Regions from separate parts of the Propioniciclava coleopterorum genome, predicted to be linked through region 3. Evidence: predicted binding sites of a transcription regulator. Region 3 holds the regulator's gene; each other region holds the start of a gene.

Evidence for each region. Region 3 encodes HrcA, which represses chaperone genes, less so after heat shock. Its sites were predicted from a motif close to TTGGCACTCGNNNNNNNCGAGTGCCAA; they were not measured.
Region 1: the regulator HrcA is predicted to act here: its motif matches at 2,509-2,535, upstream of groL (chaperonin GroEL).
Region 2: the regulator HrcA is predicted to act here: its motif matches at 1,802-1,828, upstream of groES (co-chaperone GroES).

The regions. Positions count from the first base shown of each region.
Region 1 is NZ_CP049865.1:949,617-954,653, forward strand. Features, by position in the region: gene G7070_RS04610 (copper homeostasis protein CutC) at 1-605, opposite strand, end outside; gene groL (chaperonin GroEL) at 757-2,385, opposite strand; gene G7070_RS04620 (hypothetical protein) at 2,597-3,025, shown strand; gene G7070_RS04625 (DUF3263 domain-containing protein) at 3,101-3,385, opposite strand; gene G7070_RS04630 (type I phosphomannose isomerase catalytic subunit) at 3,515-4,225, shown strand; gene G7070_RS04635 (hypothetical protein) at 4,210-4,701, shown strand; gene G7070_RS04640 (VOC family protein) at 4,817-5,037, opposite strand, start outside.
Region 2 is NZ_CP049865.1:532,067-537,103, forward strand. Features, by position in the region: gene groL (chaperonin GroEL) at 1-1,338, opposite strand, end outside; gene groES (co-chaperone GroES) at 1,365-1,661, opposite strand; gene G7070_RS18235 (THUMP-like domain-containing protein) at 1,852-2,226, opposite strand; gene G7070_RS18240 (hypothetical protein) at 2,166-2,720, opposite strand; gene G7070_RS18245 (DUF8688 domain-containing protein) at 2,717-3,007, opposite strand; gene G7070_RS02590 (hypothetical protein) at 3,010-3,399, opposite strand; gene G7070_RS02595 (hypothetical protein) at 3,396-3,794, opposite strand; gene galE (UDP-glucose 4-epimerase GalE) at 4,017-5,037, shown strand, end outside.
Region 3 is NZ_CP049865.1:105,482-110,518, forward strand. Features, by position in the region: partial or broken gene tgt (tRNA guanosine(34) transglycosylase Tgt) at 1-416, opposite strand, end outside; gene G7070_RS00515 (16S rRNA (uracil(1498)-N(3))-methyltransferase) at 413-1,159, opposite strand; gene dnaJ (molecular chaperone DnaJ) at 1,194-2,360, opposite strand; gene hrcA (heat-inducible transcriptional repressor HrcA) at 2,400-3,413, opposite strand; gene G7070_RS00530 (MBL fold metallo-hydrolase) at 3,611-4,459, shown strand; gene G7070_RS00535 (inositol monophosphatase family protein) at 4,508-5,037, opposite strand, start outside.

The DNA of each region.
Region 1 (5,037 bases), 840 kb from region 3:
TGATCCTCCACGTGGTACTGCCGGACGCCGCGGCGTCCGAGCCACGGCACCTGGTCGGGGTGCAGGTCGCCGTCGGCGACGACGAGCCGGGCCAGCGCCGGGTCCCCGGCGAGCCGGGCGAGCAGGTCGTCGAGCCCGTGCTCGAGATCGCGCGCCGAGCCCGCGGTGCGGACGCCGTCCAGCCCGGGCAGCCCCCGGACCGCGCGCCAGGCGTCGTCGGTGTCGAGGGCGGCGTCGAAGGCCCGGGAGAAGGTCCAGGGGCAGGCGAAGCCGTCCAGCAGCGCCGACACCACGCCGACGTCGACCTCCCCGACCCCGTTGAGGAAGCCCAGCACCAGCCCGTCGGCGCCGGCGTCCAGGTAGGACGACACCAGCCCGCGCAGCCGCACGATCTCCCCGCCGTCGGTGGAGTAGCCGGGGCGCAGCCGGACGACCGGCCGCAGGTGCAGGCTGGAGCGCGACCGCACCTCGGCGACGAGCCGTGGCTCGGGCGACAGCGCCCCGTCGTCCAGGGCGCCCACCACCTCCAGCCGGTCGGCCCCGCCCGCTTCGGCGGGGGCGGCGTCCTGCGGCGTCAGGACGCGGACCTCCAGCGTCGCGCTCATGGCCTCATCATGGCCGAGGACGCCGCGGGAACGGCCACGCCACGCGGCGGAGCGCCCGGCGGCCGGGCCGCGCACGCGCCCGCATCCCCCGGGACGCGAACGGGGCGCCCCACCGAAGTGGGACGCCCCGCAGCGTCGGGTCGGGCGCGGATCAGAAGTCCATGCCGCCCATGCCGCCGTCGCCGCCCGGCATGGCCGGAGCCTTCTCGGGCTTGTCGGCGATGACCGCCTCGGTGGTGAGGAACAGGCCCGCGATGGACGCCGCGTTCTGCAGCGCCGAGCGCGTCACCTTGGTCGGATCCGGGATGCCGGCCTTGAGCATGTCGACGTACTCGCCGGTCGCCGCGTTGAGGCCCTCGCCCACGGGCAGGCCCGCGACCTTCTCGGCCACGACGCCGCCCTCGTAGCCCGCGTTCTCCGCGATCTGCTTCAGCGGGGCCGAGGCCGCGGTGAAGACGATCTGGGCGCCCACGAGCTCGTCGTCGGACATCTTCTTCAGCTTGCCCTTGGCCGCGTTGGCGGCCTGGATCAGCGCGACGCCGCCACCGGGGACGACGCCCTCCTCGACGGCCGCCTTCGCGTTGCGCACGGCGTCCTCGATGCGGTGCTTGCGCTCCTTGAGCTCGACCTCGGTGGCCGCGCCGACCTTGATGACGGCCACGCCGCCGGCCAGCTTGGCGAGGCGCTCCTGCAGCTTCTCGCGGTCGTAGTCGGAGTCGGAGTTCTCGATCTCGCGGCGGATCTGGGTCACGCGGCCCTTGATCTGCTCGGAGTCGCCGGCGCCGTCCACGATCGTCGTCTCGTCCTTGGTGACGAGCACCGAACGCGCCCGGCCCAGCATCTCGAGGGTGACCTGGTCGAGCTTGAGGCCGACCTCCTCGGAGATGACCTGGCCGCCGGTCAGGACGGCGATGTCGTTCAGCATGGCCTTGCGGCGGTCGCCGAAGCCCGGGGCCTTCACGGCGACGGACTTGAAGGTGCCGCGGATCTTGTTGACGATGAGGCCGGCCAGGGCCTCGCCGTCGACGTCCTCGGCGATGACCAGCAGCGGCTTGCCGCTCTGCATGACCTTCTCCAGCACGGGCAGCAGGTCCTTGAGGTTGCTGATCTTGCTGTTCACGATGAGCACGTAGGCATCGTCCAGCGACGCCTCCATGCGCTCGGGGTCGGTCACGAAGTAGGGGGAGATGTAGCCCTTGTCGAAGCGCATGCCCTCGGTGAGCTCGAGCTCCAGGCCGAAGGTGTTGCTCTCCTCGACGGTGATGACGCCTTCCTTGCCGACCTTGTCCATCGCCTCGGCGATGATGTCGCCCACGGTGGTGTCGGCGGCGGAGATGGACGCGGTGGCCGCGATCTGCGCCTTGGTGTCGACCGGGGTGGAGTTCTTGGCCAGTTCGTCGGCGATGACCTTGACGGCCTTGTCGATGCCGCGCTTGAGCTCGATGGGGTTCGCGCCGGCGGTCACGTTGCGGAGGCCCTCGCGGACCATCGCCTGCGCGATGACCGTCGCGGTGGTGGTGCCGTCGCCCGCGACGTCGTCGGTCTTCTTGGCGACCTCCTTGACCAGCTCGGCGCCGATCTTCTCGAACGGGTCGTCGAGCTCGATCTCCTTGGCGATGGACACGCCATCGTTGGTGATGGTGGGCGCACCCCACTTCTTCTCCAGCACGACGTTGCGGCCCTTGGGGCCCAGCGTCACCTTGACGGCGTCGGCGAGGACGTTCATCCCCCGCTCGAGGCCGCGGCGCGCGTCAACGTTGAATTCAATCAGCTTTGCCACAGCGGCAACCCTTTCGGATGTCAGCTTGATCGTCCGGACGGTGCCCGCGACGGACGGCCTGATCGGCAGGCCTCACCGGACCGAACGCGTGGCACTCTCGACCCGAGAGTGCTAACAACATGTTTAGCACTCGACACCCTCGACTGCAAACGAAATCCGGGATCCCGGCGGGCCGGTTGACGGCCCGCGGCGCGACGGCGACGCTGGCGTCGTGATCACCTGGGATCGGCTGCGGGCCGGCGCGAACGTGCTCAACCTCAGCACGGCGCTCGGGTTGGCGGCGGCGCTGGCCGGTCGCGCCCGGCTGCGCCGCGGCCCGCACGGCCTGATCCTGGCCGAGGGCTACCGGTTCGGCTTCCCCGTCGCCGGCGCGTTCACCGTGGGCGACGTGATCCTGACGCGCGGGGACTTCGTCCGGCTCGGGGCCGCGCAGCCCGACCTCCTCGAGCACGAGCGCCGCCACGCGATGCAGTACGCCGTGCTCGGGCCCTGGTTCCTGCCGGCCTACCTCGCGGCCGTCGCCTGGTCGTGGTGGCGGGCCGGCGACCCGGCCACGCGCAACGTCTTCGAACGCCACGCCGGGCTCGTCTCGGGTGGCTACGCTCCCCCGCCGCAGCCCGACCCCGAGCCGTGGGCCTGAGCGGCACCCCAGGACGGGCCCCGGCCCCAGGACGCACGGACGCCCCCGGCGCGGGCCGGGGGCGTGCGGGACGGTTCAGATGACGGAGTGGACCCCGAGGTGGCGCGCCGAGCGCTGCTCCTGCCGGCGCTGCCGCTGCCGCCGCAGCCGCTTGACGAGCATCGGCGCGTGCGCGAGCGCCTCGGGGCGGTCGATCAGCGCGTTGAGCTGCTGGTAGTAGCGGGGGGACGAGAGGCCGAAGCGCTCCAGGATGGCGGCTTCCTTGTTGTCGGTGGCCGCCCACCACGAGGCCTCGAAGTCGAGCAGGTCGGCCTCGGTCTCGGTGAGGCCGGACGGGCTCAGAGCGTAGGCATCGGACATGCGGGCGAGTTTACGCCCGAATCACAGCCGTGTCATTCGTGTCACCCTGCAGCGGGGTTTGCCCCCCGTTGAGCGGCCGGGTCTAATGGAGTGGAACACGACTGCCCAGACTGCATGGAGGCGCTGGCGATGGACCTTCTCCAAGGGACGATGATCCACTACCCGTGGGGAACGTTCGAGGCCATCCATGATCTGCTGGGCACCCAACCCGACGGCCGGCCGCTGGCCGAGTTCTGGCTGGGCGCGCACCCGCTGGCCCCCTCCGCGCTGGCGGGCACCACGCTGGACACCGCCATCGCCGAGCGTCCCACCCTGCTGGGCGAGCGCAGCGTGGCGGCGTTCGGGCCGCAGCTGCCCTTCCTGATGAAGATCCTCTCGGCGCGGCACGCGCTGTCGTTGCAGGCGCACCCGAACCGGGAGCAGGCCCAGGCGGGCTTCGCCGCCGAGGAGGCCGCCGGCATCCCGCGGGAGTCGCCGCAGCGCACCTACAAGGACACCTGGCCCAAGCCGGAACTCCTGGTGGCCCTCGACGAGTTCCGGACGCTGGCGGGCTTCCGCGAGCCGACGTTGACCGCCGAACTGTTCGGGGGGCTCGAGGCCGGGCCCGACGTGGACCGGCTGATCGCGCCCCTGCGCTCCCGCGGCGGAGAGGCCGCCCTGCAGGAGGTGTTCCTGCAGGTGCTCTCGCTCGGCGCGGAGCACCGCGGCGTCGTCGACGCCGTGCTGGCCGCCGCCGTGTCGCACCGCGGCGAGGACGGCGAACTCGGACGCTTCTCCCGCACGGCCCTCGAACTCGACGACGTGTTCCCCGGCGACCCGGGATCATGGCGGCGCTGCTGATGAACCCGGTCACGCTCCAGCCCGGCGAGGCGCTCTACGTGCCGGCCGGACGCATGCACGCGCACCTGCACGGCACCGGCATCGAAGTGATGGCGAGCAGCGACAACGTACTGCGCGGCGGCCTGACCTCCAAGCACATCGCGGTGGACGAGCTCGTGACGGTGGTCGACTTCGCCTGGGGCACCCCGACGCTCCGGCGGGCGACCGAGACCGCGCCGGGCGTGTGGACCTACGACACGCCCGCGACCGAGTTCCAGGTCACCCGCCTCGAGGTCGCCCCGGGCGCCGAGGTCGCGCTGCCCGAGTGCCACGAGGCCCGCATCCTGCTCGTGACCCGCGGCGACGTGACCCTGGCCTCCGGCGCCGGCGTCCTCGAGTTGGGCCAGGGCGACTCGGCCTTCCTCACCGCGCAGGACGCGGCCGTGACCGCGACCGGCGACGGCCAGGCGTTCCTGGCCTCCCCCGGGATCGCCTGAGCGGGCCGTCGCGACCGGCGACCGGCAGGCGTCCTGACCTCTCCGGGACCGCCCGAGCCCGGTCGAAGCGAGCCCGTCGCGGCTCATCCGCGACGGGGAAGCGGACCCGTGAAGGTCAGCCGCGGCCGTCGCCCAGCAGCGTCCGGCCGTCGTCGGTGATGGTCCAGTACGGGTTGTACGCGATCTCCCACGGGTGGTCGTCCGGGTCGGTGAAGACGCCGGAGTACCCGCCCCAGTAGGTGCGGTCCGGCGTCCGGACGATCCGGGCACCCGCGCGCTCGGCCTCGTCGATCAGCTCGTCCACGTCGGCGGGCGAGGTGACGTTCACCGCCAACG
Region 2 (5,037 bases), 430 kb from region 3:
GACGACGGCCTTCTTGACGATGAGGGAGCCGGTCTTCTCGTCCGGAGTGTCGCCGATGCCGGTCTTGATGACCTCGGCGGCGTGCACCAGGGCGGAGCCGCCGCCGGCGACGATGCCCTCCTCGATGGCCGCGCGCGTCGCGCTGACGGCGTCCTCGATGCGGTGCTTCTTCTCCTTCATCTCGACCTCGGTCGCAGCGCCCACCTTGATGACGCAGACGCCGCCGGCGAGCTTCGCGACCCGCTCCTGGAGCTTCTCGCGATCCCACTCGGAATCGGTGCGCTCGATCTCGCCGCGGAGCTGCTCGACCCGGCCCTTGACGTCGGCCTTGGTGCCGGCGCCGTCGACGATGGTCGTGTTGTCCTTGGTGACGACGACCTGGCGGGCACGGCCCAGCACGTCGAGGCCGACCTGGTCGAGCTTGAGGCCCAGCTCGGGCGAGACGACCTGCGCGCCGGTGAGGATCGCGATGTCCTCCAGCATGGCCTTGCGGCGGTCGCCGAACGCCGGCGCCTTGACGGCGACGGAGTTGAAGGTGCCGCGGATCTTGTTCACCACGAGGGTCGACAGCGCCTCGCCGTCGACGTCCTCGGCGATGATGACGAGCTGGCCGTTGGCGCCGATGACCTTCTCCAGCAGCGGGAGCAGGTCGTTCATCGAGCTGATCTTGCCGGAGTTGACGAGGATGTAGGGCTCGTCGAGGACGGCCTCCATCCGCTCCGGGTCGGTCACGAAGTACGGGGACAGGTAGCCCTTGTCGAACTGCATGCCCTCGGTGAACTCGAGCTCGGTGCCGAAGGTGTTGGACTCGTCGACGGTGATGACGCCGTCCTTGCCCACCTTGTCGAACGCCTTGGCGATCAGCTTGCCGATCTCGGCGTCACGGCTGGAGATCGTCGCCACGGACGCCATGTCGGCGGTGGTGTCGATCGGCTTGGCGACCTTGGCCAGGGCGTCGTCGATGGCCTTGACGCCCTTCTCGATGCCGCGCTTGAGCTCGATCGGGTTCGCACCGGCGGCCACCGAGCGCAGCCCCTCGTGCACGAGCGCCTGCGCCAGGACCGTCGCGGTCGTGGTGCCGTCGCCGGCCACGTCGTTGGTCTTGGTGGCGACCTCCTTGGCCAGCTGCGCGCCGAGGTTCTCGAACGGATCCTCCAGCTCGACCTCCTTGGCGACGGTCACGCCGTCGTTGGTGATGGTCGGGGCGCCCCACTTCTTGTCGAGCACCACGTAGCGGCCCTTGGGGCCGAGCGTCACCTTGACGGTGTTGGCGAGAGCGTCCACGCCGCGCTCGAGGGAGCGGCGGGCCTCCTCGTCGAACTTCAGAGTCTTACCCATGTGATGTTCCTAACGGTTCGTCGAGGTCACTTGGTGACGACGGCGAGGATGTCGCGGGCGTTGAGCAGCAGGTACTCCGCACCGTCGTACTTGACCTCGGTGCCGCCGTACTTGGAGAAGATGACGACGTCGCCCTCGGCGACATCGAGCGGGATGCGGTTGCCGGAGTCGTCCACGCGGCCCGGGCCGACAGCGACGACCTTGCCCTCCTGCGGCTTCTCCTTGGCGGTGTCGGGGATGTACAGACCCGACGCGGTGGTGGTCTCAGCCTCCAGCGGCTGGATCAGGATGCGGTCTTCGAGCGGCTTGATCGTGACGGCCACGATGGTGCCCTTTCTGCGAATGGGCCCCGGTTCCAGGGCCCGTAACGGTTCTTCGATTGCGCCGCCCAGGCGTCGTCGCGGGTGCCGCCGTGGGCTGGCAGACTCGATGTTCGAGTGCCAGGAATGACTCTATCCACGCGCTGGCACTCGTTCAACCCGAGTGCTAATCGGCACGCCGCCGGCGCCCCGGTCAGGCGCGCGAGCAGACCAGCGCCAGGGCCCCGGACGGTGAGGGCGTCAGGATCAGCGTCGCCGCCGCGCGCCCCTTCGGCTTGAGGCGGCGCCGCAGCGCCGCGGGGTCGACGTCGAGCCCGCGCTTCTTGATCTCCAGCGTCCCGACGCCGCGCTCGCGCACCCAGGCCCGCAGCGCCTTCTCGTCGAACGGCAGCACCTCGGAGACGGCGAACGCCTCGGCGAACGGCGTGGGCAGATGATGCGGCGCGGTCAGGTAGGCGGCGTGGGCGTCCAGCCGGTCGGCCCGCAGCAGCCGGGCGAGTTCGTCGGTCAGCCCGGCGCGGACCACCGCGCCGTCCGGCTCGTAGACGAAGGCCTGCGGCGCCGCCACGTCGGGGGCCGCCGCCCCGGCGGCGACCAGTTCGGCGCCGTCGACGACGGCGGCGCGGCGTCCCGGCACCGCGGTCGGCCCCGCCCACAGCGCGCACTCCACGACGGTGCCGGCGTCGCTGACCCACTCGGCGTCCGCGTCGGGGGCAGCACGCGGTGCGGCACTCCGGGGCCGAGCTTGAGCGCGGCGGTCCGGCCGGCGCCGAGCAGGCCGAGCGCGAAGTCCCACGGCGGGCTGAGGTCCTCCAGCCGCCAGGTGCGGCCCGCGCCCGTGCGGCGGGCCGGGTCGGCGAAGACCCCGGCGTCCGGGTCGGACGCCGCGAGCGCGGGCCAGGCGTCCACCGCGTCGGCCACCTCGACGGGCCCGCCGAGGTTCGCCGCGGCGAGCACCGCGGTGACGGGATCGCGCTCGACGGCGACGACCCCCAGGCCGGCGTCGGCCAGCGCGAGGGCGTCGGCGCCGATGCCGCAGCCCAGGTCGACCACGCGGGTCACCCCGGCGGCGGCGAACCGGGCCGCCCTGCGCGCGGCGACGGCGCCGCGGGTGGCCTGCTCGAGCCCGTCGGGGTGAAGAACAGCTGTTCGGCGCGCCGGCCGAACTTGGCCGTGGCCCGGCGCCGCAGCGCCGCCTGGGTGAGCGCGGCGGCCGCCCGCTCGGGCGTGGTGAGCGCCCGCAGCCGCGTGGCGGCCTTCAGCGAGTCGGGGTCGGGTTCGGCGGCCGCCGCCGCCAGGACGGGGGCGGCCTGGGGCGAGACGAGCCAGCGCGCGGTCGCGACGTCCACGCTCAGCCGACGATGCTGACGACGACCACCCCGTCCGGGGTGCCCTTCTTGCCCAGCTCCCACGCCCAGTCGGCGACCTCGGCGACCTTCATCGACACACCGTACTTCTCCCGGGTCGCGGCCTTGACGGAGTCGTAGTCCTCCCCCTCGGTGACCAGCAACGCGCGGCCCTCGAGGACCGGCTCCTCGCGCAGCACGCGGCCCGAGGCGTTGGCCGCGTGCAGCGACACGACCGACGACAACGCCAGCCGCTCGGTCCAGGGCCCGCTCTCGGTCGTCCAGAGCCCGACCTTGTCCTGCGCCATGTGCACGACGAAGTTCGTGCTGGTGGTGCCCTCGCCCGCCGCGTCGAACGTCGTGACGTTCACCCGATCGGCGTCCCCGAGCCTCACGGACGGTCCCCGGGGGCCGGCGGGAGCTGCGGGTCGTCACCGGCGGGGGGCAGTTCGGCGCCCCCGTTGGTCGGGAGCGAGGCGTGCTCGGCCGCACCCTTGGCGATCGCGCTACGGCGCTGGCTGTTGACCTCGTCCAGGGCGTCGCGGCGGATCGCGCCCCTCGTCATGGTCGGCATCGCCAGCCCGATCCCCAGCGCCAGGCCGCCGAGCAGCGCCAGCCCGGCGACCAGGAAGATGTTCTGCATCGGGTCGTTGAACAGGTTGCCCGACTTGTTGGCGTTCGCCGCCGCGAGCAGCCGGGCGTTGTCCAGGAACACCAGGGACAGGTAGACGCCGCCCGCGACGAGCGCGGCGACGCCGACGATCGACAGGACGATCTTCACGATCTTCATGGGGGCGACACTAGTGACCCGGAGCCCCCACGTCACAGCCCCGGGGCGGCGATCCCCCGCGGCGGGTCGCTCCGGGCGTCCGGATCGCGCCGCCCCCCTGCGGAGCCGCGGCGGGCGCGGGTGAGGGAAGCGATCCCGCAGCGCCTGCCGCCGCGGCGCCCCCGCCGGGGAGGGCGGCGGTTAGACTCGGGACGACTCCATGTCGACCACGAGAGGATCCCCATGCGCGTACTCGTCACCGGAGGCGCCGGCTACATCGGTTCCCACACCACCCTGGCGCTGCTGGAAGCGGGACATGACGTGATGGTCGTGGACGACCTGTCCAACAGCTCGCCCGAATCGCTGCGGCGCGTCGCCGAGCTCGCCGGCCGCGCGCCCGAGTTCGTGCTGGCCAACGTCCGCGACGAGGCCGCTGTCGACGGGGCGTTCGCGTCCTTCCGGCCGGACGCCGTCATCCACTTCGCGGGCTGGAAGGCCGTCGGCGAGTCGACCGAGATCCCGCTCACCTACTACCGGGAGAACCTCGGCTCCACGATCACGCTGCTGGAGGCGATGGCCAAGCACGGCTGCTCCACGATCGTGTTCAGCAGCTCCGCGACGGTCTACGGCGACCTGTCGGAGCCGCCGTTCACCGAGGACTCCCCCACCGGCGCGACCAACCCGTACGGCCGCACCAAGCACATGATCGAGCAGATCCTGGCCGACGCGAGCGCGGCCGACCCGCGGCTGTCCGTCGGCGTCCTGCGCTACTTCAACCCGATCGGCGCCCACGAGTCGGGCCGCATCGGCGAGGACCCGCGCGGCATCCCGAACAACCTGCTCCCCTACGTCGCCCAGGTCGCCGCCGGACGCCGCGACCACCTGACGGTCTACGGCGACGACTACGAGACGGTCGACGGCACGGGCGTGCGCGACTACATCCACGTGGTCGACCTGGCGGCGGGGCACCTGGCCGCGCTGAACCACCTCGCCGACCACGACGGCTTCCACGTCTGGAACCTCGGCACCGGGACGCCGATCTCGGTGCTGGAGATCGTCCGGGCGTTCGAGAAGGCGTCCGGCCAGACCATCCCGTATGAGGTCGCGGCCCGGCGCGCCGGCGACGTGGCGGCGTCCTACGCCGACGCGCACCTGGCCGAGGACGAGCTCGGCTGGCGCGCCGACAAGACGGTCGACGAGGCGTGCGTGGACACCTACCGCTGGCAGTCCGCCAACCCGAACGGGTTCCAGGCCGCCGACGCCT
Region 3 (5,037 bases):
GACGACGGCCAGGCGCTCCTTGCCGTCGGCGATCACGTCGTCGTCGGTGACGCCCGCGGCGTCCATGGCCAGCACCTTCTTGAAGCCGACGCCCAGGCTCATCACCTGGAAGCCCCCGAGTCGGTGAAGGTGGGCCCCGGCCAGTTCATGAACCGGCCCAGCCCGCCTGCGGCGTCCACGATGTCGGAGCCGGGCTGCAGGTACAGGTGGTACGCGTTGGCCAGCACGGCCTGCGCCCCCACCCCGGCGACGGACTCGGGCAGCACCGCCTTCACGGTGGCCTTCGTGCCGACGACCACGAACGCGGGCGTCGCGATGTCGCCGTGCGGGGTGTGGATCGTCCCGGAGCGGCCCCGGCCGTTGGGGAGCGTCGCCTCCGGCGTGAAGCCGAAGGCGCCGCGATGAGCGGGCGTCATTTGGCCTTGCTCACCCGCCGCTGCAGGGCCTGCAACTGGGCCAGCGCGACCACCCCGGCCGTGGAGGTGCGCAGGACGCCGTCGCTCACCAGCACCGGGTGCGCCCCGGCCGCCTCGAACGCCGCGACCTCCTCGTCGGTGAGGCCGCCCTCGGGGCCGACGATCACCAGGACGTCGCCCTCCTCGGGCAGCGGCAGCTTGCGCGGGGTGTTGGTGGCGCCCTCGTGCAGGACGAGCGCGATCGTGGCGCTCGGGATGAGTTCGACGAGCTCGCGGGTGGTCATCGCGGCGGTCACGATCGGGACGCGCAGGCGGCGGCTCTGCTTGGTCGCCTCGCGCGCCGTGGAGCGCCAGCGTCCGAGCTGGCGTTCCTCGCGATCGTGGGTCCACCGCACCACCGAGCGGCTCGACTGCCAGGGGATGATCCGGTCGACCCCGACCTCGGTGAGCATCTCGACGGCCGCCTCGGAGCGGTCGCCCTTCGCCAGCGCCTGGACGACGTGGTAGCGCACCGACGGGTGTTCGGCGCGCAGCACCTCGGCCACCTCGACGGTGACGGAGGCCTTGTCGGCCGCCACGACGGGCCCGCGGACGCCGGTGCCGGCGCCGTCGCTCACCATGATGGTCTCGCCCACCCGGATGCGCCGGACGGCCGCCGCGTGACGGCCCTCGTCACCGGTCAGGTGGATCTCGTCGCCGATCGAGGGGTCGTGCAGGTCGGCCAGGAACAACGCTTCGGTCATGACTCCCTCATCCAGGCGGTCGGTGGAACACAAACTAGTCGGCGAAGGCGTCCTTCAGGCGTCCGAAGAACCCTTTGCCGCCGGCGCGGGCCACCGACGCCTCGGGACGGGTCTCGTCGCGCTCCTCCGCGAGCTTGCGGAGCAGGTCGCGCTGAGCGTCGTCGAGGCCGGTCGGCGTCTGCACCAACAGGGTAACGCCGAGATCGCCCCGGCCCGCGCCACGCAGGCGGGGCACGCCGCGTCCGGTGACGACCAGCCGGGCGCCCGACTGGGTGCCGGCGGGCACCTCGACCTTGACGCGGGCCTCCTCGGGCGACGTGCCGTCGACGTCGGCCTCCAGGGTGTCGATCCACACCTCGGTGCCGAGCGCGGCCGCGGTCATGGGGAGCTTGGCGACCATCTCGAGGTTGTCACCGTCCCGCTTGAACACGTCGTGCGGGCTGACCGACAGTTCGACGTACAGGTCACCCGCCGGCCCGCCGCCGGGGCCGACCTCGCCCTGGGAGTCGAGGTGGACGCGGTTGCCGGTGCTCACACCGGCCGGGATCTTGACGTTGATGGTGCGGCTGGAGCGGACGCGCCCCTCGCCGGAGCACTCGCCGCACGGGTGCTGGATGACGGTGCCGTAGCCGCGGCACGTCGGGCAGGGCTGCACCGTGCGGATGTCGCCCAGGAACGACCGCTGCACCGTCTGGACATCGCCCGAGCCGTGGCAGGTCGTGCAGGTGACCGGCTCGGTGCCGTCGGCGGCGCCCTTGCCCGCGCACGTCGGGCACACGACCGCGGTGTCGACGCGGATCGGCTTGGTCACGCCGAAGGCGGCCTCGGCCAGCGTCAGGTTCAGCCGCACCAAGGCGTCCTGGCCCTTGCGGACGCGGCTGCGCGGCCCGCGGGACGTCTGCGCGCCGAACATGGCGTCGAACAGGCCGCCGACGTCGAAGCCCGCCGCGCCACCGGGGAAGCCGTAGCCGCCCATGCCGCCCGCGCCGCCCATCGGGTTGCCGCCCAGGTCGTACATCTGGCGCTTCTTGGCGTCGCTGAGCACCGAGTAGGCCTCGCCGATCTCCTTGAACTTCTCCGCCGAGGTGGCGTCGTCGGCGACGTCGGGGTGGTACTTCATCGCCAGCTTGCGGTAGGCGCGCTTGATCTCGTCGCCGCTCGCGTCCCGGGACACGCCCAGAACCTCGTAGTAGTCGCTCAACGTCTTCCTTCGTTCCAGTCTCAGAGGTGGTGGGGGCGCTCAGCCCTCGGCCAGGAAGCGGCCCACGTAGCGTGCGACGGCGCGCACGGACGCGATGGCCGCCGGATAGTCCATGCGGGTCGGACCCATGATGCCCAACGAGCCCCAGAACTTCTCGTCGTCCCCGTACCCGGACGCGACGATGGAGGCGGCCTGCAGGGGCTCGTAGGGGTTCTCGCGTCCGATGCGGACGCGGACGTCGTTGCCGGCGGACTCGCCCAGCAGGTGGAGCAGGACGACCTGCTCCTCGAGCGCCTCCAGCATCGGCTTGACGGTGGTTTCGTACTGGTCGCCGAACCGGGTCAGGTTCGGGACGCCGGCGACGGCGACCTTGGCGTCCGCCTCCTCGCCGACGATGTCCGCGACCGCGTCCAGGACGACGGCGCCCAGCGGCGCGTGCTCGGGGGCCAGCCCCAGGTCGAGGACGCGCAGCCGCTCGGCGGCCTCGCGGTGCGTGGTTCCCAGCAGCGCCTCGGCGAGCCGGCCGCGCAGCGCGGAGAGGTGTTCGTCGCCGCCGTCGAGCAGCGGCACGATGCGCTGCCCGATGGCGCCGCTGGAGGACACCACCATGACGAGGCCGCGGTCCGGGCCCAGCCGGAGCACCTCGACGTGGCGCACGGTGGCGGTCGAGATGAGCGGGTACTGCACGATCGCGACCTGCCGGGTGATCTGCGCGAGCAGTTGCACCGCCCGCCGCACGACCTCCTCGACGTCGAACGCCCCGGCCATGAAACTCGTGATCGCCCGGCGCTCGGCGGCGCTCAGCGGCTTGATCGTGGAGAGCCGATCGACGAACAGCCGATAGCCCTTGTCGGTGGGGATGCGCCCGGCCGAGGTGTGGGGCTGGGTGATGTAGCCCTCCTCCTCCAGCGCGGCCATGTCGTTGCGCACGGTCGCGGGCGAGACCCGGAGGTTGTGGCGCTTGACGAGGGCCTGTGAGCCGACGGGTTCGCGGCTCGAGACGTAGTCGGTGACGATCGCCTTGAGGATCGTCAGCTTCCGGTCGTCCAACATCGCGCGCACCTCCTCCGCCTGCTCTGGCACTCCCCCGTATCGAGTGCCAATATACGTCCTCGCGCCAACCGATTCATCCCCCACCGCGGCTCCCCGGCGTGTCCCGACGCCGCACGCCCCGTCGGGCCGGCGGCATGGACGCCCCCGCGGCGGCGACCGGGCACCGCCCACTCCCCGGGGACGGGTAATCTCGGCGCGTGACCTTCGCGCTGACCCCGTTCTCCCCCGTCGCCGACCGCGTGTACACCGCGGTCGCCGAGCCCGCCACCGTCACGGTCGGCCTCGTCGTCGGCGACGAGGCCGCGCTGCTGATCGACGCGGGCAGTTCCCCCGCGCAGGGGGCCGAGATCCTGGCCGCGGCCCGGCGGGTCGCGGGCGACGTCCCGGTGACGCACGCCGTCATCACGCACGCCCACTTCGACCACCTCTTCGGCCTCGCGGGCCTGGCGGGGGTCGAGACGATCGGGCATCGCGGTCTGGCCGCCACGCTGGCGGCGAAGCGTCCGCCGGCCGAACAGCTGGCCGAACTCGGCGTCGCCGACGCCGACGTCGTCGCGCCCACCCGCAGCTTCAGCCTCGCCACCACCCTCGATCTGGGCGGCTGTTACGTCGAGATCGTGCACTTCGGTCGCGGCCACACCGACCACGACGTGGTCGTGCTCGTCCCGGGACGCGGCGTCGTCTTCGTCGGCGACCTGCTCGAGAGCGAGGGCGGCCCGTGGGCCGGCGAGGACGCCTGGCCGGCGGAGTGGCCCAAGACTCTGGACGGCATGCTGGGCACGCTCGGTTCGGGCTCGGTCGTCGTGCCGGGTCACGGCGCGCCGATGAGCCGCGAGGACGCCTTCCAGCAGCGCGCCGAGCTGGCCTGGTACGGCGGCAAGGCCGAGGAACTCTACGACGCGAACAAGCCGGTGGTCGGCGCCTGGACCGACGGCGGCGAGTGGCCGTGGCCGCAGGGCCAGAGCGAGGCCTTCCTGACCACGGCGATGCGGCGGCTCGCCGAAGCGGGACGCCCCAAGCGCCGCACCCTGCCTCTGCTCACCTGACGCGCACCGGTCGCGGGGCCGGGTGATGCGCGGTGAGCCTCGCGAACGTCAGCCCAGGGCGACGGCGCGGACGGCGCGCTCGGCGTCCTCCGAGGCCGCGACCACCAGCACGCGTCCGGTCGAGCCGGGGCGGTAGGGCTCGCCGTCGACGCGGGCGACCCCGCCGAGTTCGGTGACCAGCAGGGCGCCCGGCAGGTGGTCCCAGGGGTTGATCGAGCGGTAGGCCAGCGCGTCGATGTCGCCGCGGGCCAGCGCCGGATAGTCGACGGCGCACGCGCCGCGGGTGGAGCGGAGCCGCAGCCGGTCGTCGTCCTCGCGGCGGAGCCGGGGCCACACGGCGGCCGTCCACGGGGTCGCCCGCGGGGCGAGCGCGGGCAGGGGCTCGCCGTTGACCCGGGCTCCCTCGCCCTTCTCGACCACGAAGAGCGCGTCGTGGCGCGGCTGCCAGATCCAGGCGCGCGTCGTCTCGCCGCGGCGGACCTCGGCGACCATGACGCCGAAGTCCTCCTTGCCGGCGGCGAAGTTGCGGGTGCCGTCGACGGGGTCGATCACCCAGGCGTGCTCGGCATCCCCGAGCC